Regions from separate parts of the Comamonas sp. 4034 genome, predicted to be linked through region 3. Evidence: predicted binding sites of a transcription regulator. Region 3 holds the regulator's gene; each other region holds the start of a gene.

Region 1 (7,273 bases), on a different contig from region 3:
AAAAAACAAATTGATGGAGGAAAGGTGGTCGCTCAAGAACGCGGGCCTCGTGACGAAATGCTTAAAAAAGAACGTGATTTGGTTGAGAGAAGCCCTGGGCCGGATAATCGTGAGCCTTGGGCGGGTAGAAAAACGGGGAAATAAAATGGTAATTGAAAAAATATCGTTGGGTGCCCAAATTGGAGGCCCTGATGTGCCAGAGAGAGTAAGCGATTCAATAATCGTACTTCGCAAAATTTTGACGGAAGAATGTCAGGGCGTTTATAGTTCTGTAATTAATGAATTTGCATTTGTGCTTCGAATTGATGGGGCAATTGAGTCCTGGGGAAAAGATGGGGTTGAGCGAGTTCGCGTACAATTGAAATCTGGTTATGTTTTTGCGGAGGTATTTTTTTCTAAAGATTCTTGGAGCGAAAATAAAGGGGAGAAATTTTTAAAAATTCTGGCATTGAATATTAGATTTGGATTTGAAAAAATGATTGAGGCTCTTAAAAAGAAAAAAATTGATATTTCTGGTGATGAGTTGCTGGCGAACGTTGATCGTGCGATTGGTAAATTTTTGTCTATCTAATCTTGCCTGTCAGTAAGACGGGGGGAGGTTAGAAACGTGACTTGGCTAGTGCTGAGTATGAGCTTTGGGTAGACATCAATCTACGCTTCTCTGACGAATTACAACCAATAGCGGGATTTTGATCCATGAACTGGGCGGTATTTGCAGGGCGCCCCATGGGATTTGTATGACGGTGTCAATACTTATGTGTATGCACAGGGTGAATCGACCTATTACATTGATTCAACGGGCGAATGGGAATTTTAATTCCTATTGGTCAAGCATACGCTAGGTGTGTTGTGTCATGCAAGGCAATGGACGCTGCAATGGCATTCATCAAGAGCGAATGTGATCCGCGCACGCTTGGCGATTGCATGAAGGAGTGCTTGAATCCATTTAATTGAGCTGGTAGTAAAAAAGCGAAAATGGTGACAAGAGGGAAGACGCCGATCCCTAACTTTAAGATTGGCGAGAATGTAAAGCATATGGTGCCCCCCCCTAACCAAGGAGCAAATAAAGGGTATAAAATCTCTCGAAAAACAAATTGCAGCACACGAAAAGAAATTAGAGGAATTTCGTCGCAATCCAACAATTAGGCCTGGGGTGGAGAATCTTCCTGTGGATGTTATTGCCAAACAACAGCAGCGACGTATAGATCATTTGCAGAAAGAAATAAATACTTTTAAGAATAATATAGATAAAATTAAAAATGACCGATAATAGTATTAAGAAAATCATATTTTCTTCTGATTTTGAAGAGGGATTGGTTCAATTCTCTTCAAGTCAATTTGCTGTTTTGCTTGATGTGCGATTTTTGGAAAATAATAAAAATTTTCTGGAAAAAGTCGTTAAATTATATGAATGTGGTGCGAGATACTTTGTTTGTTATGGCGATCAATCTGAGGTATTTCATGATGCAATCGACGATATTTTTATATGCGATGATGACTTGAATGATATTGTGACAACCTTTCATGTTGACGAATCCATAGAAGAGGTGGCAAATTTTTTTATGAAAATTGTGATGATGAATTTTAATTATGGGCTTGTTATTTCTAGTGATGAAGCTAGTTGGCGGATCGAACTGTACTAATAGAGGATAGGGGCAGGGGTACCGTTGTATAACTCGAATTTAGGCCGCTTCTTCCCCTACCCTAGGCGGAGTTATGCCGCGCGCTCATCATGTCACTCCGGGCGGCAACGCACGCGATTTTATTTTCTGGATTATGCAGATCGACAGGTGTATGTGGAAGTGTTAGCCGGGGGCAGGACTTTAATTGGGTCATTCCCGCGTATCGCCTTATGGGCAACCACTACCATCTGGTTATTGAAACGCCCGATGGCAACTTGTCCAAAGGTATGCGCCAGTTAAACGGGATCTACACTTCGCGAGTGATGATGCTGGCAATCAGCCTTGGCAGGCATTGAGTGAGCGCTTTGGCCGCACCTATGTAGGCCAAGACAGCAGCACAGATATCAATCTACGCTTCCCGGAGCAGCATTGGGACGCGGAGACAGGAATGCATTACAACCAACAGCGGGGTTTTTTTCCTGGTGCTGGGCGGTATTTGCAGAGCGACCCGATAGAACTGGCTGGAGGAGTCAATACCTACGAATATGCATATAGCAACTCACAACGTTTCACAGATCCAACCGGTGAAGTTGTACCTGTAGTGGCTGTTGTGGGGCTTTATGCTAAATGTGTCGCTGAGTGCAAAGCTACTGATGCATTGTTAGCAGCAATCAAAAGTGAGTGCGACCCCAGGACTTTAGGTGACTGTGCCAAGGAATGCATTAATCCATTTAATTGGGCGAAAATTCCAGGTTTGAAGTTTGCAAAAAAAGCACGAAAAACGGTACATCCTCCTATCAATAATAATAAACCGTTTGTTCCAGAGAGCTACTACAAGAAAAATATCAAACCTTCCGACGATGTGGCACCTGGGGTGCGGGATTCTGTAAAAATGAGAATAGGCTCTGACGGTCAAGAATACTTGCAAACTTCTCACTATGATCAGTATGGTCGATTAATTGCAAGAACAGATCATACCAGTCATCCCTCATCGAGGCCAATACATCCTGATCCACATCACTATCAGTTTAACTATGGGTCAGGTAATAATGGGGGTGCGGGGAAAAATCCAAATGGCGAAGGTAATATTTTTCCAGGAGTTTATAGGTGATTACAAATCGAGATTTATATTTTGCCTGCATCTACTCTGGATTGAATAGTAGATATTTAAGTGAATCCGAATGGAAGAATTGGGCTGATCTGTTGCTGGAGTTGTCATTGGTTCCAAAAAAATGGGTTATTGAACTGGCGAACTTTAGTTTTTATAATGAAAATAAATTAAATGAAGAGCTTTTCAATGAAATGCATTTGAATTCGACTTCAAACGAGATGTTGTTTCAGTGCCTGCATGAAATGATTTTTTCTTTTGTCTATATTAAATCATTTTTAAATGGTGGAGGAGATGAAAATGAATTTCTTAATGCTCTTGAGGAGATGGGTTTCTCCGAAGGGATGAGTTTTAATGAAATTAAAAAATTGGCTAGTAAAAATCTAGATGTTTGCTTAAATTTTTCTAATTCAATGAATGATGTGGATTTTTTAAGAAAAAATAAATGGATTTATGAGCAAAATTGAAAGCGATTGGGTCTGGATCTTGTTGCTCTATGGGGAAATGATGAATGGCTCGACGTGTCGCGCAATAATTGCGCATCAGCCCACTGGAGTCGGCACTCTTCTGTGTTTTGCCGGCCTCAGCGCAAGGCATATCCGGCATCGGCGCCTTTGCTCCCAACACCGAACTGGGCTTTGCCCCCGTCGCCGCTGCAGGCGAGCCACGCATCAATTGGATCAATGGCGAATACCAAGAAACCAACAAAGGCCTTCGCGTGTAAGCGTTGGGTGGGGCACGGGATATTGCTGTTCGTGGAGCCAGGGCCGCTGCTGGCTCAATCCAGCTTGGCTCAGATGGATTTTGAAATGGCGACTTAGTCTTGTGAGAGAAAAGGAGTGCCGATTACAGGATGCTTACAAGGGCATTCCGTAATTGGCGCCCTGTGTGAAGCTGTTCATTGAACTGGCCGCTCAGTGGTAGCGACAAGGACAGACATCACTCAAACTACTTGGCTTCGCGTCCCCTAATCCATAGCCAAGCCATGGCAGCCAAGCAAATGCTTGTACCCACCAAGCCAAAAAATCCAGCTATTCGCACATCGCTGCCAAGCACATTCCAGCGGCTAAAAATCTCTGTCCAGTCATGATCACCGCCACCAACTAGTGGTAGCAGCTGTGCACGTGCATCTTTCATGTAGCGAGCCACATTCAACAGACTTGCGCCAAACCACAGCCAGCTAGCGGCAAAACCCAGGCTTTGGCGCTGTCGCCAAAAGTGGTGCACAAACAAGAGCGGAAACAGCAGTTGGAAAAGGGTGCCGCCATACACGGCCAGATGGCTGGAAAAGATGCCCACGATGGGATGCCCGGCTTCATGGATGGCGAGGTTGGCGTGGTCCAGCAAGAACACCCAGCGACCCTCAGTAAACAGATGCTGCCATAGCACATACAGCGCTGCCACGGTGAGGGCAACGCATGCCTTGGTGCTGGTGGGTTGCCAGTCTTCTGTAGTCACTTCTTCCCAATAGTCCCTCAGCCACATACATTGCCTTCGTTGTCTATTCTTTAAACCCGCTAACACCACCCTTGATACGTCGTTGCTTTGCCGGTGGCGCCCAGCCGGTGGCGCCTAGCCGGGGGCGACTAGCCTTGTCGTACGTTTGTACTGCCTGCGGCTTCGTCTGACGCGGCCCGGCGCCTCGTCTCAACCGTAAATCTACAATTTGCTGGGTTGTGTTAGCGGCTCTTCATGTGTGGCGAGCGGGTATGTTTGTGCGGCGGGCACAGTCGACGCTCAACCACGGTGTCTATTCTTTTGAGTGTTCGCCACAGGCTCAGCCATGTCAACCAGGGGTGTTGCGTTATGTGCTTCTGAGTTGAAGTAGTTCGGTTTTGTATGGCGCAATAGGGCAGCCGCTTGCTTCGCCCAGCAAAGCCAGGGCGCCATGCACGCGCATGAATCCCTGCTTGCGTGTGACGGTGGAGTGACCGCAGTAAATGGTGCTGTATGAAAAAACAGTATCATTTGCGCAAATGCTGCCGCCCCACCGTTTCTACTACCTGCACAACTTTCAGCGTGCGCTCGACTGGATTGGCGAGCGCTATGCGGATTTGCTGGATGTGCGTGAGCAGGCGTTTCTGGCCGGTTTTTCCGGGCTGCCGCAGCCGTCGCAGGCGCTGCTGGTGCGCATGCTGATGCGGCGGGGCCCGTGGTTTCGGGCAGACAAGCTGGTGTACGAGGAAATCCCCGATGTTCGGGCGGCCGCAGGCCCGTTGCTCGCGCAAGGCTGGATCGATGCGGATGCCTCCATGGCGCTGGACGAGCTGTTTGTGCTGCATACCAAGCCAGAGTTGCTGCAGATACTGAATGATTTTGGGCTGCAGCGCTCGCTGGATAAGCGCGAAATGCTTCAAATTTTGCAGCAAACCGAACCAGAGGCGAAGCCCTACGCGGCATGGTTTCCTGCTGCTCCGCATGCGGCATGGCGCGTGGCGATCAGCGATCTGGCCGAGCGGCTGCGGCTGATGTTCTTTGGCAATCTTCACCAGGATTGGTCGGAGTTTGTGTTGGCCGATCTGGGCATCTTCCAATACGAATCGGTGGCGTTCGATGCGCAGTCGCGGGCCTTCCAATCGCGTGCCGACGTGGATGGGTATCTGGCCCTGCAGCAGCTGCGCCAGTTGCTGGACGAGAGCGGGGATGCGGCGGCAGTGCTGGCGGCCATTGGCGATGGCCGTGGCGAAGACTGCTGGCGCAACCCCTGGCTGGAGCGGCGCCGCGCCAAGCTGCTGCTGCGCGTGGGCCAGGCCTGTGAGCGTGCACAGGATTGGGCGCTTGCCAGCGAGGCGTATGCGCGGTGCAACTACCCGGGCGCGCGCCACCGGCGCATTCGGGTGCTGGAGCGGCAGGCGCTTTTTGGCGATGCGCTTGCTCTGGCGCGGACGGCGCAGGCTGCGCCGGAGAGCGACGAGGAAAGCCAGCGCATTGCGCGCATGTTGCCGCGCCTGCTGCGCAGCCTGGGCGAGGCCCGTCCTGGCCGCCGCGCCCATCTGCAGCCCGAGGTGGCGCAGATGCGCATCGATGTGGAGCTGGAGGCTCCACGGCCGCCCACAGCTGTGGAATACGCACTGCGTGACCACTGGCAGAGCGATGCGGCGCCGGTGTTCTATGTGGAGAACGCGCTCATCAACTCGCTGTTTGGCCTGCTGTGCTGGCCAGCCATTTTTGCGCCGCTGCCGGGGGCGTTTTTCCACCCTTTCCAAACCGGCCCGGCAGACCTGGGCGCGCCTGATTTTGCAGCGCGCAGAGCAGCGCTGTTTGATGAATGCCTGGCGCTGCTCGATGGCGATGGCTGGCGCGAGGTGATTCTGCAGCGGTTTGACGCCAAGGCGGGCACGCAGTCGCCCTTTGTGTTCTGGGGCACGCTGACGCCCGAGTTGCTGGCGCTGGCGCTGGCCTGCATTCCTGCGGCGCATCTGAAGCTGCTGTTTGCGCGGCTGCTGTGCAATGTGAAGGGCAACCGCAGCGGCTTTCCCGATCTGGTGCGCTTCTGGCCCGCAGAGCAGCGCTACGAGCTGGTAGAGGTGAAAGGCCCGGGCGACAAGCTGCAGGACAACCAGATCCGCTGGCTGGAATACTGCGCCGCGCATGGCATTGCGGTGCGCGTGTGCCATGTGCGCTGGCGCGATGGGGAGACGCTCTCTCGGGACGCGCCAGACGAGCCCAGCGTGGACACATCGGGTGGAGGCACTGCGTGAGCTACGCCGTTGCCGTGCGCGCGTTGTGCGAGTTCACGGCCCGCGCGGGCGATCTGGACTTGCGCTTCACCCCTGCGCCCACGGCTCTCGAAGGCACGGAAGGCCACGGCATCGTGCGCGCACGGCGCAACCAGGGGTACGAGGCGGAAATCAGCCTGTCCGGCCAGTGGGAGGATCTGCTGGTGCGAGGCCGGGCCGACGGGTTTGACCCGGATGCGCAGCAGCTGGAGGAAATCAAGACCTACCGTGGCCAGCTGGAACGGGTACCCGCCAACCACCGCGCGCTGCACTGGGCGCAGGCCAAGGTGTATGCGCACCTGCTGTGCCAGGCGCGTGGCTTGCCGCAGATACGGGTGGCGCTGGTGTATTTCAACATCGGCACGCAGCAGGAGGCAGTGTTGGCCGAAACCTGGGACGCCGCGCCGCTGCAGCAGTTTTTTGAAGGGCTTTGTCAGCGCTTTCTGGCCTGGGCGCGCAGCGAAGCGGCGCACCGCAGCGCACGCGATACGTCGCTGGCGACGCTGCGGTTTCCGTTTGCGCAGTTCCGCGCCGGGCAGCGCGAGCTGTCGGTGGCGGTGTACCGCACAGCCAGCACCGGCGAGGCGGGCGCCTGCCTGATGGCGCAGGCCCCCACAGGCATCGGCAAAACGCTGGGCACGGTGTTTCCCATGCTCAAGGCCTGTGCCACACAGGGGCTGGACAAGCTGTTCTTTCTGACGGCCAAGGGCACCGGCCATGGGCTGGCGCTGCAGGCGCTCGCCACAGTCAACGCACAGCTGCGCAGCCAGGGCGAGGCCGTGCAGCTGCGGGTGGTGGATTTGCAGGCGCGCGACAAAAGCTGC
Region 2 (7,273 bases), on a different contig from region 3:
GCTGCTGGCTGCTGGCGGCAGCAGCCTCATGCACGCTGGCGCTGATGGCCACCGTGCCCGGCGCATCGGTGTAGCGCAGATTATTCTCAAAAATATTGCCCAACACCTGATGCAACTGCGCTGCATTGCCGTGTATCCAGGCAACTGGCAGGCTCTGTGCCAGGGTGGCTGCTGGCGGCAAGGCAATCTGCGCCTGCACAAAGCGCATCTGCACGGCATCCACGGCTTCGGCCACGAGGGCCCGCAGGTCCAGCGCCACGGCAGATGCCGCGCGCGGCGCGGTCAGTTGCAAGGCAGGCGCGTCTTGCGGGGCCTGGACTGCGAGCGTGGTGGGGATGGTCGCGCGCATGTCGGCCACCAGTTGGGTCAGGCGCATGATCTGCCGGTGCAGGCGCTCGCTGGTGTTTGCGTCAAACTGGCGGATACCGTCCTGAATGGCTTCGATCTCTGCACGCACAGCGGCCAGGGGCGTGCGCAACTCATGCGCCACCTGGGTCAGCCATTCGTTCTGCTGGGCCTGTGCTTCGTGCAATTGCGCGGCCATGTGGTTGAAGCGGCGCGCCAACTGGCCCAGCTCATCACTGCCTTCGGCTGCAATGCGGTAGTCGAGCTGGCCCTGCGCAAAGGCTTGGGCGCCTTTGGACAGCGCTTCGATTGGCCGGATCCAGCGGCGGCTGAGCCACCAGGACAGGGCGCCCGCCACCACCAACCCCAGACCGGCCGCAATGGCCAGAAATACCAGGTGTTCCTTGAGGAAGGCGCTGTCGATCTGGTTCTTCAGATCGGCGGGCGGCCCCAGGGTCAAAGTACCGATCAACTGGTGCTTGTTGTCAAACAGCGGGTTGGTCGCACTGGCGGCCTGCGGTGCTACCCCGGCAATCAGCTGGCCTTTGGCATCGAGCAGGCCCAGGCGCTCATGCAAGGGATGGCGCTCAATGGGCTTCAGATCGGGTGTGCGCAAAGGGCCTATCGTGGCGCCCCTGGGTTTGTTGTCGTCCGATGGGGGCGTAACCGGTATGGCGGCCTGGGCGCCAAATCGGGTCAAGGCATTCCAGCGCTCAGGGCTGAGGCCTGACCAGCTTTGCTCCTTGGCGTACTCGCGTCTGAGCTGACTCTCCAGGTATTCCAGCCGCCCCAGCTCGATCTGCGCAACGTAAGGCGCCAGACCGCGCTGCAGGCTCCAGTACGAAAAGCCTGCAAAGCCCAGCAGCAGACCGAGCAGCAGCAGGACCATGGCAAGCAGGACGCGGGTTTGGAGGCGGTTCAAATACAAGTTGGAAAGTAGAGGGTAAAAAGGTAAAACGGGCAGACACAATGCCTGCCCGGCTATTCTCTTACACAGTGCGTGGTGTGTGTAGGAGTGTCGCAGAGGAGGTCCTCACGGACCGATAGAGGCCGTGCGCATGGCAACCAACTGGTTGCCTGCTTTGCGGCAAAAGGCTTTGGCTGTTTTGCCATTGCCCATGGGCAAATCCACCTTGTCGCCTTCCTTCTTGCCCTTGCAAGCCTCAATGGCTTCCTTGGGCACGGCGGTTTTGGCGGCGGCAGGCGCCGCATGGGCGTTGCTGGACAGCGTACCCAGCAACAGGGCACCGGTCATGGCAGCGCCCGACAGCAGCAGGCAACTCATCTCGATGGCTTTCATGCACATTCCCTTTCATCAAAAAGATGGCTCTGCGGGAAAACAAAACAATCTGCAAGAGCAGAAGAACTGGAGTGTGTTTTGCACCTGGCTGCAGAGCCAATGGATGTACTTTAGAAGCCAAATGAGGAGGAAATTGGAGAGGGTCTGAGGAGCTTGTGACAAAGCGCAATCGTGTGCCAGGCCCTTTATTGGCGCGCCTTGCAGGTTGATGGGTCCATGCCCAGGCACACGCAGCTGCGCAAAGTTATGCAAAGCGCTGGCAAGAAATGCTGCGCATCAGGCAGGGTATACAAGCGACGAGGGCGTCTCGTCATCACCATCAGCGCCCGGCTTGCGTGCGGCAATGCGCTGAACCACGCGATCCGGGGCGGTGAGGAGCCCCTGTTCAAAAGCCACGATATGCCAGCCCGCACACACTTGCAGCAGTTCACCAGGCTGAAGCAGGAAGTCGGCCCGCGAAGGCTTGCCAAAGGCTTCGTTGTCTGCGGCAAAGGTCTCGTACAGCAGCAGGCCGCCAGCGGCCACGCTGTCCAGAATGTGCGGCCACAGCGGCCGCCACAGGTAGTTCGTCACCACCACGGCGTCAAACTGCTGATGGGGCAGCGGCCAGGGGGCGTTTTCGATATCGGCAACGATCCATTCACCTTGGGTGTCACCGCGCAACCCATCAATGGCTGCAGCGTCGCGGTCCAGGCCAGTCACCTGCAGGCCCAGTGACTGCATGTGGCGCGCATGGCGACCAGTGCCGCAGGCCACATCAAGCGCCGTTCCGTTCCGCGGAACCAGTGGTGCAAAGCGGGTAATCCAGGCGGAGGGAAGGCTGCCAGAGTGCATTTGCTATTAAAAATGGAGCTTGTTGCGCATAGTGGCCGGGCGCACAATGCCGTTTTTCAAGCTACTAGAAGCAGGCCCACACATGGTCGGCCATTCGCACCATGAATTCGGGCTGCGTGTACAGCATGAATACGGCAGCCAGCACCACCGCAGCCAGCGCCCAGCCGCCTGCTCGCAGCCACAGGCGGCGGCGCGGTGCGAGCGGGGTGGCGGATGGGGTGGTCATGGTGCCGAGTGTACGCCCAGCGGCATTTAAGCAATGGCTGTGCTGCGTTGTACGGGGCTTTCCTTGACGGGCAGATTCACGAGGCCCGCGAAGATGCCCAGCGCAATGGCCACGTACCACACTGCGTCATAGCTGCCCGTGTGGTCGTACAGGTAACCACCGAGCCAGATGCCCAGGAAGCTGCCGATCTGGTGGCTGAAGAACACAAATCCCGACAGCATGGACAGGTGCTGCACGCCAAACACCTGGGCGATCACGCCATTGGTGAGCGGCACCGTCGACAGCCACAAAAAGCCCATCACCGCCGCAAACGCATACACCGACCAGGGCGACAGCGGCACCAGCAGAAAGATGATGATGGCCACGGCGCGGATGAAGTAGATGCCCGAGAGCAGGTAGCGCTTGGCCATGCGTTGGCCCAGCGATCCTGCGAGATAGGTACCAAAGATGTTGAAGAGCCCGATCAACGCCAGGGAATAGCTGGCCACGTGCGCGGGCAGGCCAAAATCCTTCAGGTAGCTGGGCATGTGCACGCCGATGAACATGACCTGGAAGCCGCAGACGAAGTAGCCAGCAGTCAGCAGCAGAAAGCTCGGATTCTTGAAGGCCTCTGCCACCGCCTGTGCAATGGTTTGTTGGTGGCCGTTGGCCGAAGCCTTCTTGATGGCATGGAAATTGGGCTCGCGCAGGGCAAAGGCCAGCGGCACGATGACCAGCACCAGCAGTGCGCACACCACCAGCGCGTTGTGCCAGCCCAGGCTGGCGATCAACTGGCCTTCGACCGGCACCATGAAGAACTGGCCGAACGAGCCTGCGGCAGCAGCCACGCCCATGGCCCAGGAGCGTCTCTCTGGCGGTATCTGCCGGCCAATCACACCGTAGATCACCGCATAGGTCGTTCCGGTCTGCGCCATGCCGATTAGCAGGCCGGCCGTCAGTGCAAACAGCACGGTATTGGGTGCCCAGGCCATGCCTGCCAGGCCCAGCGCGTACAGCAAGGCGCCTGCCACCAGCACCTTGGTGGCGCCAAAACGGTCTGCCAGCATGCCGGTGAAGATGCCGATCAAGCCCCAGCTGAGGTTCTGCACGGCCAGCGCAAAGGCGAAGGACTCGCGTGTCCAGCCCATCTCCTGCGTGATGGGTTGCAGCCACAGGCCAAAACCGTGACGAATGCCCATCGACAAGGTGACCACGGCTCCGCCGCACAGCAGGACGCGGGCGATGGACAAATGTTGTGCGTTGTTGTGTTGCATATGCTTAGGCTGTCTCGTAATAACAGAATTGTTACTGCAACGCAGCAAACCAGCTGTCACCCGTATATTGACCGGCCATGTTTCAGGCCCATTTGGGAGTCCAGGAAGGTTTTTGCACGCTCTGGAGCCAATCGTTAACAACTTCTACCTGTTTATTCATACAGCTATCTACAATGGCAGCCGCTAGAATGGAAAGTTATGGCAAGCAAAAACACGTCTACCAGTGAATACGGAGAAGGCTCGATACGCGTCCTCAAGGGACTGGAGCCGGTCAAGCAGCGTCCGGGCATGTATACCCGCACCGACAACCCGCTGCACATCATTCAGGAGGTGATCGACAACGCGGCCGACGAGGCCCTGGCCGGGTTCGGCAAGAAGATCCGCGTCTACCTGCACACCGACGCTTCCATTAGCGTGGAAGACGATGGTCGCGGCATTCCGTTCGGCCTGCACCCGGAAGAGCACGCGCCCGTGGTCGAGCTGGTCTTCACCCGCCTGCATGCCGGCGGCAAGTTCGACAAGGGCCAGGGGGGCGCCTACAGCTTCTCGGGCGGCCTGCACGGTGTGGGTGTTTCGGTCACCAATGCATTGGCCACACGCCTGGAGGTGACGGTGCATCGCGAAGGCTCTGCCGCCACCATGGCGTTTGCCGGGGGGGATGTGGTCGAGCCGCTGAAGGTGCGCGCGCTCACCAGCGGCGACCGCAAGCAGGGCACAACCGTTCGCGTCTGGCCGGATGCCAAGTATTTCGAATCCAGCAACCTGCCCATGGGCGAACTGGTGCACCTGCTGCGCAGCAAGGCCGTGCTGATGCCAGGCGTGAGCGTGCAGCTCACCAACGACAAGACCCGCGACACGCAGACCTGGCTGTACAAGGGCGGCCTCAAGGACTACCTGCTGCAGACCCTGCCTGTGGACCCGGTCATTCCGGTATTCGAAGGCGAGGGCTTTGCTGGCAAACACGATGACAACTTCGCCGAAGGCGAGGGCGCCTCGTGGTGCGTGGCCTTTACCGAAGAAGGCCAGCCGGTGCGCGAGAGCTATGTCAACCTGATTCCCACCAGTGCGGGCGGTACGCACGAAAGCGGCCTGCGCGACGGTCTGTTCCAGGCGGTCAAGAGCTTCATCGAGCTGCATTCGCTGCTGCCCAAGGGCGTCAAGCTGATGCCTGAGGACGTGTTTGCCCGCGCCAATTATGTGCTGTCGGCCAAGGTGCTGGATCCGCAGTTCCAGGGCCAGATCAAGGAGCGCCTCAACTCGCGCGATGCCGTGCGCCTGGTCTCGGGCATGGTGCGGCCTGCTCTGGAGCTGTGGCTGCACGAAAACGTGGAATATGGCAAGAAACTCGCAGAAATCGCCATCAAGGCCGCGCAGACCCGCCAGCGTGCGGGTCAGAAGGTCGAAAAACGCAAGGGCAGTGGCGTGGCCGTGCTGCCCGGCAAGCTGACCGATTGCGAAAGCCGTGACATCGCCTACAACGAAGTCTTCCTGGTCGAGGGGGATTCGGCGGGCGGCAGCGCCAAAATGGGCCGTGACAAGGAAACCCAGGCCGTGCTGCCACTGCGCGGCAAGGTGCTCAACACCTGGGAAGTGGACCGCGACCTGTTGTTCAAGAACACCGAAGTGCATGACATTGCCGTTGCCATTGGCGTGGATCCCCACGGCCCCAATGACGAGGTTGACTTGAGCGGCCTGCGCTACGGCAAGATCTGCATTCTCTCGGATGCGGATGTGGATGGTTCGCACATCCAGGTGCTGCTGCTGACGCTGTTCTTCAAGCACTTCCCCAAGCTCATCGATGCAGGCCATGTCTGCGTGGCGCGGCCACCGCTCTTTCGCGTGGACATTCCAGCGCGTGGCAAAAAACCGGCGGCCAAACTGTATGCGCTTGATGAGGCTGAACTCAAGGGCATCTTCGACAAGGCCGCCAAGGACGGTGTTGCGCGCGAGAAGTGCAAGGTCAGCCGTTTCAAGGGCCTGGGCGAGATGAATGCCGAGCAATTGTGGGATACCACTCTCAACCCCGACACCCGCCGCCTGCAGCCAATAATGCTGACGCACTCCGACCTGCAGCAGACGCAGCAGGTGATGGGCCAGCTGATGGGCAAGGGCGAAGCCGCCGCGCGGCGCGATCTGATGGAGATTCACGGCAACGATGTGGAGATCGACGTCTGATTCCATTCCTCAACCATCCGATGACTTTGTCGGCTTCGCTCGTCGTGCTACAGCACTGCCTTCGCTTCGCCTTCGTGTATTCGAATGGTGGAGATACGGAATAAGTCAACCACCACCGCTCTAGCACCAAATGGCGCCGCATCAATAGATAAAACCATTGCTGACGCCCGTCTATCAAGCGCAGAAAGCTATCAAAATATGAGTGAACAAACCGGTTTGGACCTGTTGTCCAACACACCGCCGGATGACGGCGGCAGTCTTGATCTGGGCAACTACGCCCAGCGTGCCTATCTGGAGTACGCGCTCTCGGTCGTCAAGGGCCGTGCGCTGCCCGATGTGTGCGACGGCCAGAAGCCCGTGCAGCGCCGCATCCTGTACACCATGGCGCGCATGGGTCTGGGATTTTCGGGGGCCAATGCGGCGCATGGCGCTGCTCCCGCCAAGAGCGCGCGCGTGGTGGGTGACACCATGGGCAAGTACCACCCGCATGGCGACTCGGCCATCTACGACGCCATGGTACGCATGGCGCAGGATTTTTCTCAGCGCTACCCGTTGGTCGATGGACAGGGCAACTTCGGTAGCCGTGACGGCGATGGCGCAGCAGCCATGCGTTACACCGAAGCGCGGCTGGCCAAGATCACCACCTTGCTGCTCGACGAGATCGACATGGGCACCGTCGACTTCGTGCCCAATTACGACGGCAAGGAAGAAGAGCCTGCCCAGTTGCCTGCACGCCTGCCCTTTGCGCTGTTGAATGGCGCCAGCGGCATTGCCGTGGGCTTGGCAACCGAAATCCCCAGCCACAACCTGCGTGAAGTGGCCGATGCCTGCGTGGCGCTGATCAAGAAGCCCGCGATGACGGACGCCGATCTGCACGCCATCGTTCCTGGCCCCGATTACCCGGGTGGCGGTCAGATCATCAGCAGCGACAAGGATATTGCCGATGCCTACCGCACCGGCCGTGGTTCCATCAAGGTGCGCGCGCGCTGGACGATTGAAGAGCTGGCGCGTGGCCAGTGGCAACTGGTGGTGAACGAGCTGCCGCCCGGTGTCTCTTCGCAGAAGGTGCTCGAAGAGATCGAGGACCTGACCAACCCCAAGGTCAAGACCGGCAAGAAAGCGCTGACGCAGGACCAGACC
Region 3 (7,273 bases):
CTGACCGACGATGAGATCGATGCCATCGCAGCAACCCCTGGCGAAAGCGTCTGACCCGCGTTCACCGCCCCCTGGCAAGCAGGCACTTGCCACTGCTGTTTCATAGGCCAATCAACGGCCTGCACCCATGCGGGAGCGTGGCCCCGGAAAATCCCTAATACACAGTTTCTTTCAGTTGGTCACAATTCGTTGACATTTTCGTGACACATCCAACCGCCCACTGATGGCGGGATGGCTTTTTCACCGACAGCGAATTGCCATGCAAACCCTCATCCTGAAAAAGACCGACAAGGGCCTTGAGGCGCTACGGGCACGCGACCCAGCCCTGCCTCCGCGCATGCGTACAGCTTTCATCCTGTTCGATGGCAACAAAAGCGTCGAACAGGTCATTGAGCTGCTCCCCGGCAACACGGGCCGCCTGCAACTGCTGGAAGATATCAAGCTGCTGATCCAACAGGGCCTGCTGGAACTGCTGCGTCCGGCCCAGGCGGGTGAAGTGGGTGGCTGGCTCAACCATCCATCCGAAGCACCCGGTGCCGCCCATGAGCCCGTTGCCCCTGCCTCTGCGGCCCCTTCGCCCTCCTTGGCTGAAGAGCGCCAGCAGGCAGCACGCCACACCATTGCACCAGCACAGGTCAGCGACCCGACAGACCGCTACATGAAAGCCTATCCAGTCGCCAGCCAGTTGGTGAGCGAGCTCGGGCTCAAGGGTTTCCGCCTGCAACTGGCCCTGGAAAAAGCCCAGGGTTATGAAGGACTGGTGGCTTTGCTGCCGCGCCTGCGCGAGGCCATCGAGGCCAAAAAGCTGCGCGCGGTCGAAAAGATCCTGCTGGCACCCGATGCCGTGAGCGTGCCCGCGAGCAATGCGCCGACGCCGGCAATCATTCCCTGACAGGAGCGCTGCCTCCGTCGCTACAATGGCCTTTCGCCTCTGGGTTGCATCCGTCGGGTGCAACCCTTTTTGTTTTGCTCCTCTCCAACCCGGCACACCATGGCAACCGTCTCCACACCTGCGCCTTTCACCGTTCTGATTCCCTCGCGCATGGCGTCATCGCGCCTGCCCGGCAAGCCTCTGGCTGATATTGGCGGTCTGCCCATGGTGGTGCGGGTGGCCCAGCGCGCGCAGCAAAGCAATGCCCAGCGCGTGGTGGTGGCCGCCGACGATGCACGCATTCTGGAAGCCTGCAAGGAACATGGCGTGCAGGCCGTGCCCACATCCGCAGACCACCCCAGTGGCAGCGACCGGCTGGCCGAAGCCTGCCAACGGCTCGGCCTCACGGGGGACGACATCGTCGTCAACGTGCAGGGCGACGAGCCATTGATCGCACCCGGACTGATCGATGCCGTCGCACAGCTGCTGACCGACCGCCCCGAAGCCAGCATGGGCACCGTGGCCCACCCCGTGGCGGATCTGGAATCGCTGCTCAACCCCAACGTGGTCAAAGTGGTGCTGGATGCCAAGGGCCTTGCAGCCTATTTCAGCCGCGCGCCCATCCCCTGGGGACGCGAGCACGTCAATGCCAGTTGGTGGAAGAACCCCAATGCCACCGGTACACCCGGCTTCGCCCCGCTGCACCATATGGGCCTGTACAGCTACCGTGCCAGTTTCCTGCAACTCTTTCCCACGCTGGCCCAGGCGCCGACCGAGCAGATCGAAGCGCTGGAACAATTGCGCGCCCTCTGGCACGGCTACCGCATTGCCGTGCACACCACGCAGGGGCAACCCGGAGCAGGTGTCGACACCCCCGAAGACCTGGTGCGCGTACGCCAGTTCTTTGCCTCCCAGATGTGATCGGGCGCCAGCCCTTGCGGACAACCCGCAGCACCAGACACCCCGGATGCAAGCGCCTCGTAAGCAAGACGGTGCATGCTGAGAACCCGTTTCAAGGCAGGGTAACATTGCACATTCGGAGACACTACATTAGCTTGCATTTTGGTGACAATCCCCTGATGCGTGATATGCTCAAGCCCAGTTTTTTTGTGTAAAAGCGGGCTTGGCGGCCCGCTTTTGCCGTGCAAGTTTTCTAATTTCCAAGGACCGTCATGAAACTGATTCTGTTGGGAGCGCCCGGGGCCGGCAAAGGCACGCAAGCCGCGTTCATCTGCCAAAAATACGGTATTCCCCAAATCTCCACCGGCGACATGCTGCGTGCCGCCGTCAAGGCCGGCACCCCGCTGGGCGTGCAAGCCAAGGCGGTGATGGATGCAGGTCAACTGGTCAGCGACGAGTTGATCATCAACCTGGTCAAGGACCGCATCGCCCAGCCCGACTGCGCCAACGGTTTTCTGTTTGACGGCTTTCCCCGCACCATTCCCCAGGCAGATGCCATGAAGGCGGCCGGTGTCAAGCTCGACTATGTGCTGGAGATCGATGTACCGTTCGATGCCATCATCGAACGCATGAGCGGCCGCCGCAGCCACCCTGCATCGGGCCGCACCTACCACACCACGTTCAACCCTCCCAAGGTGGCTGGCAAGGACGACGTGACCGGCGAAGACCTGGTGCAGCGCGACGACGACAAGGAAGAAACCGTCAAGAAGCGCCTCGATGTCTACAGCAACCAGACCCGCCCGCTGGTCGATTACTACAGCAACTGGGCCCAGCAGGACCCAGCCGCCGCTCCCAAGTACCGCGCCATCAGCGGCCTGGGCAGCGTCGAGGAAATCACCCAGCGCGCCATTGCAGCGCTGCAAGCCTGATACCCGCCTATCTGCCCTTCACTGCACGGCGATGAGAGGTTTTCAAGCCTTTCACGCCCATGCAGCAAGCGCAAGCCACTATCTTTTTGATAGTGGCTTTTTTCTTGCCCAAAAGCGGCATCGACGCAACAGCCGCACGGCAAAGCTACAGCACCGCACGGTTTCCTGCTGTAATGGGTGCTGCTCGCTCTTGATTCAAGTCAAGGGCAGATATCTCCCTCCCAAAAGCTCTCATTCCAATAAACGAGGAAAGAATCCCATGAAGTGGATCGTCACCGCCTTTTTGGCACTGGTCTTTGCAGTGCTGTCTTTCAACGCTTTCATCGGCAACAAGCTGGGCACGCACAGCGGCAACCGCATCATCGGCCTGCTCTCCGAAATCTACGGCTGGTTGATGACCTCCATTGGCGGCATCCCGACCGGATTGCTGTTTGCAGCCTGCGCCGTAGGTATTGTGGTTGCGGCAGTGCGCGATGGACGCGCCGCCCCTCAGGCGGATTGACCGGCCCGGCGAACCATTGCACGCCAGCATCCTTCCCCGAAAATTCTCGAAAGCAGGTCTGCCTGGTTCATGCTGATGGCCAGAAGCCCCCAATCACGCCTGGTATATCTCCAACGGCAAGCCATCGGGATCGCTGAAAAAGAAAAACCGCTTGCCTGTCACCTCGTCCAGACGAATCTCTTCGCACATCACACCTTGCGAAACCAGATAAGTGTGCGCAGCCTCCACCGCCTGCACGGCAATGGCGAGGTGGCGCAGGCCGCAGGCCTCGGGCCGGGACACGCGCGGTGGCGGCGATGGGAACGAGAAAAGCTCCAGTTGCCCGCCGCCGGGCACGGCAAGATCCAGCTTCCAGGAATCACGGGCAGCGCGGTATTCCTCGGCAATCACCGTGCAACCCAGGGTATGGGTATAGAACGCCTTGGAGCGGGCATAGTCCGATGCAATCAGGGCCACATGGTGCAGGCCGCTGGCCCCCAGAGGATTGCTGTTATTTACTGAAAATTGGCTTGCAGCGCCCAAGGAACAAGCGCCAACAGCTTCTTTTTTCATAGCAATCCTCATCAACGCAAAGCGCCCAGCAAGGCCAGTTGCAGGCTGACGCGTGCTTTGTAAGGGTTGAGTGCCACGGCAAGCTCTGCCCCCAGGTCGGCATGCACCGGCAGCCTGCCGCCGCTGATCACGCCTTCACTGCAGCGGCTGCTGAGCCACACGGGCACGCCCTGGCTGCGGGCACGCGCCAGGGCTGGTTGCAACGCTTCGTGCACCGTGCCGTCCCCGGTGGTTGCCACCACCAGGCCCTGTACACCCTGCGCCAGCAGGGCATCCACAGCAGCAGCTCGCGCGCCTGCGTGGCTGGTGATGATTTCTACCCAAGGCCAGGCCTCTGGCGCAGGCAAGCTGGGCACAGCGAGAGATGCCCTGGCAGTCGTCAAGCCGCCGGGCACCTGGCCGTCGCGCAGGCGCACCCCCTCACTCCCCACCCAGCCGATAGCCCCCTGCTCACCTGATGAGAAGGCCATCAACCGGTGAGGATGCGCTTTTTGCAGCCATTGGGCGCTGTGCAACTCGCCGCCACCCGTGATGGCAACCACCTCTGTCAGCAAGGGCGCACCGGCGGCAGTGCGTGCGGCTGCGGCAAGCACGGCATCCTTGAGGTTTTGGGGGCCGTCCGGCATCAGGGCATTGGCCGGTCGCATGGCGCATGTCAGCACCACAGGCTTGGGCAGGCGCCCCAGACAACTGTGCAGAAACCATGCGGTTTCCTCCAGCGTGTCCGTACCATGGGTGATGACGATGCCTGCCACGGCATCGTCGTTCAGTGCCTTGTCGCATGCATGCAACAGCGCCAGCCATACCGTGTCGTCCATGTCCTTGCTATCGATTTGCGCAAGCTGCTGCGCATCCAGGCTGCCACCAGCAGCCTTTTCAATGCCAGGGATCGCTGCCGCCAAGGCCCCGATGGAGAGCTGCGCCGCACGGTATTTACCAGGGTGCTCGGCATCTTCCGCCATACCTGCAATGGTTCCGCCAGTGCCCAGGATCAAAATTTTTTGCTGCAAGGCTTGCCTCTCCGAAAAAACTGGTTAAAAATACAGGTACTGGATTGATGTACAGGTGTTTGAATGCACAGCCCACTGGCAGTGCACCTGGCACCACAGATCACACGGAGATCTTATGCGAGACCACCCCAAACTGACCGCGCGCCAACAAGAAATTCTGGACCTGATCCAGACTGCCATCTCGCGCACCGGTGCTCCCCCTACCCGTGCCGAAATCGCCAGCAAACTGGGCTTCAAATCCGCCAACTCGGCAGAAGACCATTTGAAGGCCTTGGCCCGCAAGGGAGTGATCGAACTGGTCAGCGGTACCTCGCGCGGCATCCGCCTCAATAATGACACGGTGCGCTCCATCAATGCGGCGCGCGGCACGCGGTTTTCTTCGCCGCTGGCCGGCCTCTCCGCAGGGGTTTCCAGCATGGCAGCGAGTGTGGGCCGTATCGTGCAGGAGTTGGCGCCACTGTCGCTGCCCCTGATTGGCCGGGTTTCGGCAGGCTCGCCCATTCTGGCGCAGGAGCATGTCGACCAGACCTACAGCGTGGAAGGCAGCCTGTTCCAACAACAGCCCGATTACCTGCTCAAGGTGCGCGGCATGTCCATGCGTGATGCGGGCATCATGGATGGCGACCTGCTCGCTGTCAAATCCACACGCGAAGCGCGAAACGGCCAGATCATCGTGGCCCGGCTGGGAGACGATGTCACCGTCAAGCGCCTGCAGCGCACCAAGGACGGGATCGAGCTGCTGGCTGAAAACCCCGACTACCTGCCCATCGTCGTGCAGCCCGGCGAGCCCTTCGAGATTGAAGGCATCGCCGTTGGCTTGATACGCAACACGATGCTGATGTAGACAGCACGTCTGCCGTAAAAATGTGACCCAGCTTCAGGTAGCGGGCGCCGTGGGAACCATCTCACTGCCCTGAGGCCGGCGTCTGCCATGAGCAATCCTGCTGTCGTTCCCGTACACAAGGAGTTCCTATGCTCGTCGCTGCAGCATTGCGCGCCCTCGCGCCCTTTTCTCTCGTCGCTGGCTCGCCCATCTTCCACATGGTCAGCCGCACCCTGTCCACTCTGCCAGTGCGCCGTGGTCGCAAGGCCCACCGTGGTGCAGCCAATGATGGCCAGCATGCAGCCCAGGTGCACTGCTTTCTGTCTGCATCGTCTGCCGCCCAGCGCAGCACCACGGGACAGATGAGCCTGCTGGACGCCCCGGACGACAAACCTGTCGCTCCGGTGCAAGGCCCTGTTGATCGCCCTATTGACCGTATCCGCCTGCCGCGCAAACCCGCCAGCCGTCGCCGCACCCAGACAACTGCAGTGGCCGCCAGCGATATCTTTCTGTCGGTGCAACGCTGCAGCGCCCAGGCCGCCAATGATGCCTCCATCAAACGCTACTGGGCCAAGCCTGCCAGCCTGCAGCGCGAGCGTGGCATGCGCTGGGCGATGACCGGCTCGATGGCTGATATCTGCGCAGAATTGGAGCGACTGGAACGGCTGGAGCGTCAGCACTGCTGAGAAGCCTCAAGCGCTACCGGCAGCCACCTTTCGCTACCTGCCATCGTCTACAACCGTCCATGACAGGCTGGGCAGGTTGGCACCAAGAGACGCAGGCGCCGCGCTCTCGATTCTCATCCGTGCTGCGCTTTCCTCCCAGGCGGGTATCGCAATTGCTGCGTTACCCGCTTCGGTGCCAAGGTCTACGGGCCTCTGACCGTTTGCCTCGGTCTCCAGGCTTGCTCAACCAGAGGGTGTCCAAGAACAGATGGCCGCATTGCGCGGCCATCTGTTCTTTTTTATGTCTGTATGGTTGGCAGGCTGCTTCAACCCTTGAAATCCGGCTTGCGCTTTTCCAGAAAGGCGCTGACCGCTTCGCGGTGATCTGCGGTCTGGTGGGCCAGCGCCTGGTAGGCTGCAGATAGCTCCAGAATGGATGCCAGGCTTTGGTGCATGCCTTCGCGCATGAGCTTTTTCGTCATGCGGGTGACCTGCGGCGGGTTGGCTGCAATCTCTTCGGCCAGCGCACGGGCGGCCTGCATCAATTCGTCATGCGGTACCACCTGTGACACCAGTCCCCATTGCAGCGCGGTAGCAGCGTCGATCATGCGGCCGGTCAGCGACAACTCGGCTGCACGCGACATGCCGATCACGCGCGGCAGCAGCCAGGCGCCACCGTCGCCCGGAATGATGCCCACCTTCACAAAGCTCTCGGCAAACTTGGCCTTGTCCGACGCCACACGCAGGTCGCACATGCAGGTCAGATCAAGGCCCGCGCCCACAGCAGGGCCGTTCACGGCGGCAATCGTCGGTACCTCCAGATTGAACAGCGCCAGCGGCAGGCGCTGGATGCCCTGGCGGTAGTCCTCGCGGATGCGCATGCCGTCCACGTCGCCAAACGACTGCTCCTGCATGGTCTTGATATCACCACCAGACGAGAACGCCGGGCCCTCGCCCGTCAGGATCACGGCACGCACCGTGCTGTCGGCCCGGATCTTCTCGATGGCGGCGAGAAATTCCT
Region 4 (7,273 bases), on a different contig from region 3:
AGGCGCGCTCGCATACTTCGTGGGCGGTGACCCGGCCTATCCCAAAGACACGGGCTTCGCGCTGAAGGGGTGGACCAAGTGCGACATTGCCAATGCTGGCATCTTCATCGCCGGTGGCTCCGCCAGCACGATGGGCAACGTGATCTTCACCGGAAAGGACGGCAAAGTGACCTCGGTGGACAAGACCTGGGCCTTCGTCAAGGACGATGCGGGCAAGCTGCGCATCGTGGTGCACCACTCATCGCTGCCGTATTCCGGTAATTGATACCGGCAATGACCCAAACGACTGACCTAAGGGGTGCATGGCTCCCGGGTCGGTCATGCGGCTGGCGTTTTCGGTCCGGCGGCGAGTGTCGAATCCAGTTATCTTGGAGACACATGGCCATGACAGGATGACGGGGTATCGGCGAAGATCAGGGGCATTGAGAACACTTGGCTGCACCTCTCGTTGTGTTGCTGCGCAACCGTAGGGGGCAGCTCTCAGATGGCCCCTGGAGGCCGGAGAAACGCCCGATGAAAAAGCACACCGCCTTTACGCGCCTGTACCCTTCTGCATCCTTGCTTGCCATTGCCATGCTGGCGGTGGGCGCCTCGCCCGCATTGGCGGCCTATCCGGACAAACCCATCAAGCTCATCGTGCCGTTTCCGCCTGGCCAGGCAACCGATATCTTCGCCCGAGCCCTTGCGGAGAAGCTGGGCCAGAAGCTCGGCCAGCCGCTGGTGGTGGAAAACAAGGCCGGTGCCGGCAGCAATATCGGTACCGAGCAGGTGGTGCGCAGCGCCCCCGACGGCTACACCCTGCTGGTGGCCGGCAGCGCCATGGCAGTAAACCAGACGCTGTACAAAAAGGTGAACTTTGATCCGCGTGTCGATCTGGTCGGCATCACCCTGGTTGCCAAGGTACCCTTGGTCTTTCTGGCCAACCCGGCCACTAGCATTAAAACCATGAACGACCTTGTGGTTAGGGCCCGTGCCGAGCCGGGCAAGCTCAGCTACGCCAGTGCAGGCATTGGGGGCACCCAGCACCTGAGCGCAGAAATGGTGAAGGCGCGCGCCAAATTGCAGCTGGAGCACATTCCCTACAAGGGGAGCGGCCCGGCGCAGGCCGATTTTCTGGGCAACCAGGTGCCGCTGATGGTGGACTCCGTCACCGCCGCACTTGCCAATATCCAGGCGGGCAAGGCCGTGCCGCTGGGGGTGACATCGGCAACGCGGTCAAGCCAGTTGCCGGAGGTGCCTACGATCGCCGAATCGGGCTTGCCCGAGTTCAAGGGTTTCGAAGCCGTGGGCTGGCTGGGCCTGATGGCTCCCAAAGGCACGCCGCAGGCGGTGGTCGACAGGCTGAACGAGGAAACCGTGGCCATCCTGCGCAGTGCCGATATGCAGAAGTTCATCCGCGACCGTGGGTCGGAACCTACGCCCACCACGCCTGCCGAGATGGACCGCTTTGTAGCGAGCGAGATGGTGGAATGGGGCAAGGCCGTCAAGCAGTCGGGTGCAACGGCGGAGTAGTGATGCTTCTGAGATAAAAATGTATGGCGCGCGCGGCAGTTAGTACCAGCTACCTTTTCTGATATTTCCCAAGCATGGTTGCACCCCCAGGCCCTGGTGCACCCAAGGCGACAGCCATGCCATGCAGCCGGGCCTAAGCTGGGCGTTTGCCGTGTTCACTTCATGAGGTCTGCCATGACGCTTCCCACCCCGCCTGACGCCGCCAGCCTGGACGGCGGTTGCGCCTTTGCCGACGGTGCCTATGGACCGCTGTCCGAAGCCAAGGTTTCGCTGTTCGATTGGGGCTTTACCCGTTCGGATGTGACCTATGACGTGGTGGGCGTGTGGCAGGGCGCTTTCTTTCGGCTGGATGCGCATATTGACCGGTTCTTTGCCAGCATGCAGGCGCTGCGCATGCAGATTCCGTACGACAAGGCGCAGGTGCGCGCCATCCTGCACGGCTGCGTGCGCGCCGCCGGCCTGCAAAGCGCCTATGTGGGCATGGTGTGTACGCGCGGAGTGGCGCCCAAGGGGGTGCGAGATCCGCGTCTGGCCGAAAACCGCTTCTATGCGTATGCCCTGCCGTACGTATGGATTGCCAGCCCCGAAAAGCAGAAGCAGGGCCTGGACCTGCACATCAGCCAGCGTGTGCGCATTGCCCCCGAGTCGGTGGATCCCACGGTCAAGAACTACCACTGGCTCGATCTGGTGCAGTCGCTGTTCGATGCCTACGACGGCGGGCATGACACCAGTTGCGTGGTGGATGGCGCGGGCCACATTGCCGAAGGGCCCGGCTTCAACCTCTTCATGGTCAAGAACGGGGTGGTGAGCACTCCGGCGCGCGGCGTTCTGATGGGCATATCGCGCCAGACGGCGCTGGAGCTGTGCCAGCGCCTGGGCATTACCGCGTATGCCCAGCCGGTGACGCAGGAGGCGCTTCGCACGGCAGACGAGGTGTTCATCACCTCCACGGCCGGTGGCATCATGCCCATCTCCAAGATCGACGGGGTGGCGCTCACCGGTTTGCCTGGCCCTGGCCCCGTCACCCAGCGGCTGCAGGACGCCTACTGGGCCATGCATGACGAGGCGGCCTACCGCGACCCGGTGGATTACAGCCACTGAAATGGGCCCTGCAGGCCGAACCCGCAGGTTCTTGCCCGCTCAGGTCTAAGCCCGAGCAGGCGTGGACCAGGCAGCGGCGGGGTGTACCGGGGCCAGCTTATTTGTCAAACAGCGCCTGCAGCTGGGCGCGCTCCTTCAGGCCCGATTGCAGAGCCAGCATCAGCAGAATGCGCGCCTTGGGCGCCTTCAGGTCACCGGCCATGATGGCGCCTGCGTCGTACGAGGTCTTGCCGCCGCCTTCAAAGCCGTAGCTGGGCATCACGCGGCCGTTGTGCACGCGGGTGGTGACGACCACGGGCACGCCCTTGCCCATGGCGTACTTGGCGGCATTCAGCATGGGCACGTTCATGTTGCCCATGCCCAGCGCGTCGATGACGATGCCTTTGACACCCCGGTCCACCGCCTGTCGCAACGCTTCGCCGTTGGCGCCGCCATACATGGGGAAGATTTCCACCTCGGGCATGGTCTGCGCCGCAATGGCAATGTGCTGGCGGCGCACGGGCGCGTTGCCGTAGACCACGCGGTCGGGGTAGACCTCGCCCAGAAAACCGTATTCGCCAGAGCGGAAAGTCTCCACATTCGCGGTGTGCGTCTTGGTCACATACCGGGCAGCGTTGATCTGGTTGTTCATGGCCAGCATGGCGCCCTTGTTCTGCGATTGTGGGTCGACCGCAATGCGCACGGCGTTGAGCAGGTTGCGCGGGCCATCAAAATCAGACACCGAAGCATTGCGCTGCGCGCCGATCAGCACGATGGGCTTGGGTGACTGCACGGTCACATCCAGCCAGAAGGCAGTCTCCTCCAGTGTGTCGGTGCCGTGCGAGACGATGACGCCCGCCACCTCGGGCTTGGCAAGGGCTGCCTGCACGGCGGCCGTCAGTTCCACCCAGCGCGCCGGATCCATATAGTCGGATGGCACGTTCGAGAGGTTGTTCACCTGAATCTGCGCGTACTTGCCCACGTCAGGTACGGTGGCGAGCAGGTCGTCACCCGAAATCGCAGGAACAGGCGCGTTCTTCACCGGGTCGATCTTCATCGCAATCGTGCCGCCTGTGGCGATGAACTGCACAGTGGGCTTGTCCTGCGCAAAGGCGGGGGCGGTGAGCATCTGGCTTGCCAGCGCGGCGGCCAGCAGAAAAAGGCGGAATCGTGGCATGGGCAGTCTCCTCGTATGGTGAATCGCCTGCATGCACCGCACACGGTGCGCACATTGCGTGCTTTGCGCATGGGGCCGCAGGCAGGAGCATTGTGGGTGCTGCGCGCGGTTTCGCACCGCGCATGCTGTCGCGCAGGCTTAGAGCCGCTAGCAAAACCCAGCAAATCGCAGATTTGCGGTTGAGACTAGGTGCCGGGCCGCGTCAGGCCGCGCCGCGCTAGGCCGAGCTGCGCTAGGCGAAGCCGCAGGCAGTACAGACGTACCACAAGGCTGGGCGCCCCCGGCGAAGCAACAACGTATCAAGGGTTGTGTTAGCGGCTCTTAACCGGCCCCTACAATGCGCGGCAATGCAAATACAACCATCGACACGCAGGCGCTGGCTGGCATGGAGCAGCTGCATGCTCCTGTTGCCGGCGCTGGCAGCCTGCCAGAAAGAGGGCGAGGGCGCCGCGTCGCGCACTCCTGCGCAAGGCGGTGGCGCCCTGGCGCCAGACTTGGCCAGCGATCAATTTTTCACCCTGCCACGCAAGACTGCCGACGGTACCGAGTGGGCGCCGCCTCTGTGCCTGGGTTTGCCGGTGGTGCTGGCACTGACGGCGCAGCCTGCGCTGGCCGTGGTGCCGGACTGGGGCCTCGACATGCAGGCCAGCCAGTTGCGAGACCGCCTGTGGCTCGCGGCACTGGCCGCACTGGGCGTAGCCGATCCTCAGGCGCCATCGCCAGCAGCCGCTTCTGCAGCTGCCAGACTGCAGGCGCGCGCCAAGGCAGGCGAGCCCGATTGGGCCAGGGCCGTGGCACTGGTGCTGGCCACGTGGCCCGCAGGCAAGGTAGCGACGGTGGAAAACGCCCAGGCGCTGGCAGAAGCCGCATGGGGCCTGTACGGCAATGTACTGGGCGTACCGTATCAAAGGCTCAGCATCGTAGCCGAGCAGATGCCCGCTGGCATCATCCGTCCCTTGCGAGCGGGCGAGGCGCCGTTCTTTACCGAGCCGCAGTTGCGCGCACAGGGCGACAGGGCGGTGGACAGCATCACGGTGGAATACAAGGACGTCCCCATCGGCCCCTTGCTGGCCGATGTGCAGCAGCGTTTTGGCCCGCCCGTGCTGCAAGAGCCGCACTCCGCTGCCCACATGCAGGACCTGCCCAACACCGTATGGCAGCGCGGCACCGAGGCCCTGGTACTGCTGCCACGCACCGAAACAGCGGCTGATCTGCATCTGATGGACGTGCGGCAGCTGGACGAGAGAAAGTGGTTTGACAGGCCATTTGGCAATGGCGATGGCGCTGGCGATCCATCCAGGCGGGAGCAGCGCATTCGCCAGTTGGCGGCCTGAGTGGTGATGTGCGTGATGGTGCGATGGGAGGCCCGGGATTGGCAATTTATCTATCAATTTGATAGCAATAGGCGCAATTCAGCAAAGCGCTGAAGACTGATTTATCTATATTCGGCAATTCACGGGCAGCTTTGCTGCGTAGCAACCGGGTTTTGATAAAATACTGTTGTTATTTACAGTGCTCTATGCAAACCATCGCCAAGCTCCGCATTCTGGCAGACGCTGCCAAGTACGACGCCAGCTGTGCATCCAGCGGCGTCAAGGGGCGCGACTCGCTGGGCGGCAAGGGCATGGGGTCGGCAGAGGGCATGGGCATCTGCCACAGCTACACGCCAGATGGCCGCTGCGTGTCGCTGCTCAAGATACTGCTCACCAACTTCTGCATCTACGACTGCCGCTACTGCATCAACCGCAAAAGCTCCAATGTGCAGCGGGCACGGTTCACGGCGGCCGAAGTGGTGGCGCTCACCCTGGATTTCTACCGCCGCAACTGCATCGAGGGGCTGTTTCTTTCCAGCGGCATCATCCAGTCATCCAACTACACCATGGAGCAGCTGGTGGAAGTAGCACGCAGCCTGCGAGAAGACCATGATTTTCGCGGCTACATCCACCTCAAGACCATTCCCGACGCAGACCCCCAATTGCTGGCGCTGGCCGGGCGCCATGCAGACCGCCTGAGCATCAATATCGAGTTGCCCACTTCGCAAGGCCTTCAGCAGCTCGCACCCGAAAAAAGCGCTTCCAGCATCGCATCGGCCATGGGCGATGTCGCCAAGCACATTGACGAAGCAAGGCAGGAGGGCCAGGCGCACGCCGCCCAAAAGCCCGTGTCGCTGCCCGGCGCGCAGCGTGTGCGCCGCGCCAGGCCTGCGCGCTACGCGCCGGGTGGGCAAAGCACGCAGATGATCGTGGGGGCCGATGACGCAAGCGATGCCGTCATACTGCGCACCAGCAGCGCGCTCTACACCGGCCACCGGCTGCGCCGCGTGTACTACTCGGCGTTCAGCCCCATACCGGATGCGTCAGCCGACCTGCCGCTACAGGCGCCGCCCCTGATCCGCGAGCACCGTCTGTACCAGGCGGATTGGCTGATGCGCTTTTATGGCTTTGCGCACGAAGAGATCATCGCCCCCGGCGCCACTGGCATGCTGGATCTGGAAATCGACCCCAAGCTGGCCTGGGCGCTGGCGCACCGCCAGCATTTCCCCATCAACCTGAACCGCGCGCCCAAGGAATGGCTGCTGCGCGTGCCCGGCCTGGGTGGACGCAGCGTGGAGCGCCTGCTGGCCGCGCGGAGCGTGCGCAGCCTGCGCCTGGCCGATCTGCAGCAACTGCATGTGGCCAGCGCCAAGGTGCTGGCCTTTGTGGAATTGGCCGATTACCACCCCCGCCCCGGAGCGCTGGAGAGCGCCCAATTGCGCGAACAGCTGATCGCGCAGATGGCGCAGGGCGCCGTGCAGCGCAGGCACAGCGGCATGCACCTGGCCGCTGCGGGCCAGATGGCGCTGTTCTGAGCATGCGGGCCGCGCCATATGGGGCAGAGAGTGGGCAGGCGCTGAGCGTGCTGCTGGACGCGCCCGATGATTTTGCGGGCTTTCGGCAAGCGGCGCGGGCATTGCTGGCCCTGGGCGCTGCACCTGACGGCGTTCACTGGCGGTGGAACGACACGCTGGCCACTCGTGCTGCAGAAGGCGACCTGTTTGCCGACGGCGAACTCTCTTCTGCGCGAGACCGGGTGCTGACACCTGATGCACTGGATCGCCTGGTGCCAGCCCCTGGTCGGCCCGTGCATATCCGCAAGGCACAACTGGCCGTGCTGCGCGATGCCTGCTGCCACCGCAACCCGGCGCGGTTTGCGCTGTGCTACCGCTGGCTGTGGCGCGTGCAGCGCATGCCCCAACTGGCAGGCGACGCGCTGGATGCCGACTGGCGCGATGTGGAGCGCCTGGCCCATGCCGTGGGGCGCGAAATCCACAAAATGCACGCATTTGTGCGCTTTCGGCCCGCGCAGGATGCGAGCGGCGAGCCGCTGCACGTGGCCTGGTTCGAGCCGGAGCACCACATCGTGCGCGCAGCCTCGGGCTTTTTCATGCGGCGCTTTACCAATATGCGCTGGGCCATTCTCAGCCCTGATTGCAGCGTGCTGTGGGATCTGCACGCCCTGCAATGG

What was found. Region 3 encodes LexA, which represses DNA repair genes until DNA is damaged. Its sites were predicted from a motif close to ACTGTATNNNNATACAGT; they were not measured.
Region 1: a site for LexA is predicted at 4,676-4,693, ahead of ABIE32_RS06865 (VRR-NUC domain-containing protein). Genes of this name have one in related genera too.
Region 2: a site for LexA is predicted at 4,106-4,123, ahead of ABIE32_RS13755 (DNA topoisomerase IV subunit B). Genes of this name have one in related genera too.
Region 4: a site for LexA is predicted at 5,266-5,283, ahead of ABIE32_RS20980 (putative DNA modification/repair radical SAM protein). Genes of this name have one in related genera too.

Annotation. Positions count from the first base shown of each region.
Region 1 covers NZ_JBNDIT010000005.1:8,866-16,138, forward strand. Annotated here, with positions in the region: gene ABIE32_RS06835 (RHS repeat-associated core domain-containing protein) at 1-144, shown strand, start outside; gene ABIE32_RS06840 (hypothetical protein) at 146-571, shown strand; gene ABIE32_RS06845 (DUF7684 family protein) at 1,260-1,643, shown strand; gene ABIE32_RS06850 (RHS repeat-associated core domain-containing protein) at 1,975-2,733, shown strand; gene ABIE32_RS06855 (hypothetical protein) at 2,730-3,197, shown strand; gene ABIE32_RS06860 (hypothetical protein) at 3,679-4,188, opposite strand; gene ABIE32_RS06865 (VRR-NUC domain-containing protein) at 4,707-6,431, shown strand; gene ABIE32_RS06870 (ATP-dependent DNA helicase) at 6,428-7,273, shown strand, end outside.
Region 2 covers NZ_JBNDIT010000012.1:2,630-9,902, reverse strand. Annotated here, with positions in the region: gene ABIE32_RS13780 (ATP-binding protein) at 1-1,267, opposite strand, end outside; gene ABIE32_RS13775 (hypothetical protein) at 1,379-1,645, opposite strand; gene ABIE32_RS13770 (class I SAM-dependent methyltransferase) at 1,922-2,479, opposite strand; gene ABIE32_RS13765 (hypothetical protein) at 2,544-2,705, opposite strand; gene ABIE32_RS13760 (MFS transporter) at 2,732-3,958, opposite strand; gene ABIE32_RS13755 (DNA topoisomerase IV subunit B) at 4,157-6,133, shown strand; gene parC (DNA topoisomerase IV subunit A) at 6,332-7,273, shown strand, end outside.
Region 3 covers NZ_JBNDIT010000010.1:144,796-152,068, forward strand. Annotated here, with positions in the region: gene ABIE32_RS12870 (Trm112 family protein) at 1-54, shown strand, start outside; gene ABIE32_RS12875 (hypothetical protein) at 260-892, shown strand; gene kdsB (3-deoxy-manno-octulosonate cytidylyltransferase) at 992-1,792, shown strand; gene adk (adenylate kinase) at 2,044-2,700, shown strand; gene ABIE32_RS12890 (hypothetical protein) at 2,960-3,202, shown strand; gene gloA2 (SMU1112c/YaeR family gloxylase I-like metalloprotein) at 3,296-3,754, opposite strand; gene ABIE32_RS12900 (asparaginase) at 3,766-4,764, opposite strand; gene lexA (transcriptional repressor LexA) at 4,880-5,608, shown strand; gene ABIE32_RS12910 (hypothetical protein) at 5,737-6,273, shown strand; gene ABIE32_RS12915 (crotonase/enoyl-CoA hydratase family protein) at 6,579-7,273, opposite strand, start outside.
Region 4 covers NZ_JBNDIT010000034.1:3,052-10,324, forward strand. Annotated here, with positions in the region: gene ABIE32_RS20955 (hypothetical protein) at 1-265, shown strand, start outside; gene ABIE32_RS20960 (tripartite tricarboxylate transporter substrate binding protein) at 574-1,512, shown strand; gene ABIE32_RS20965 (aminotransferase class IV) at 1,687-2,613, shown strand; gene ABIE32_RS20970 (asparaginase) at 2,711-3,769, opposite strand; gene ABIE32_RS20975 (hypothetical protein) at 4,168-5,103, shown strand; gene ABIE32_RS20980 (putative DNA modification/repair radical SAM protein) at 5,289-6,617, shown strand; gene ABIE32_RS20985 (TIGR03915 family putative DNA repair protein) at 6,620-7,273, shown strand, end outside.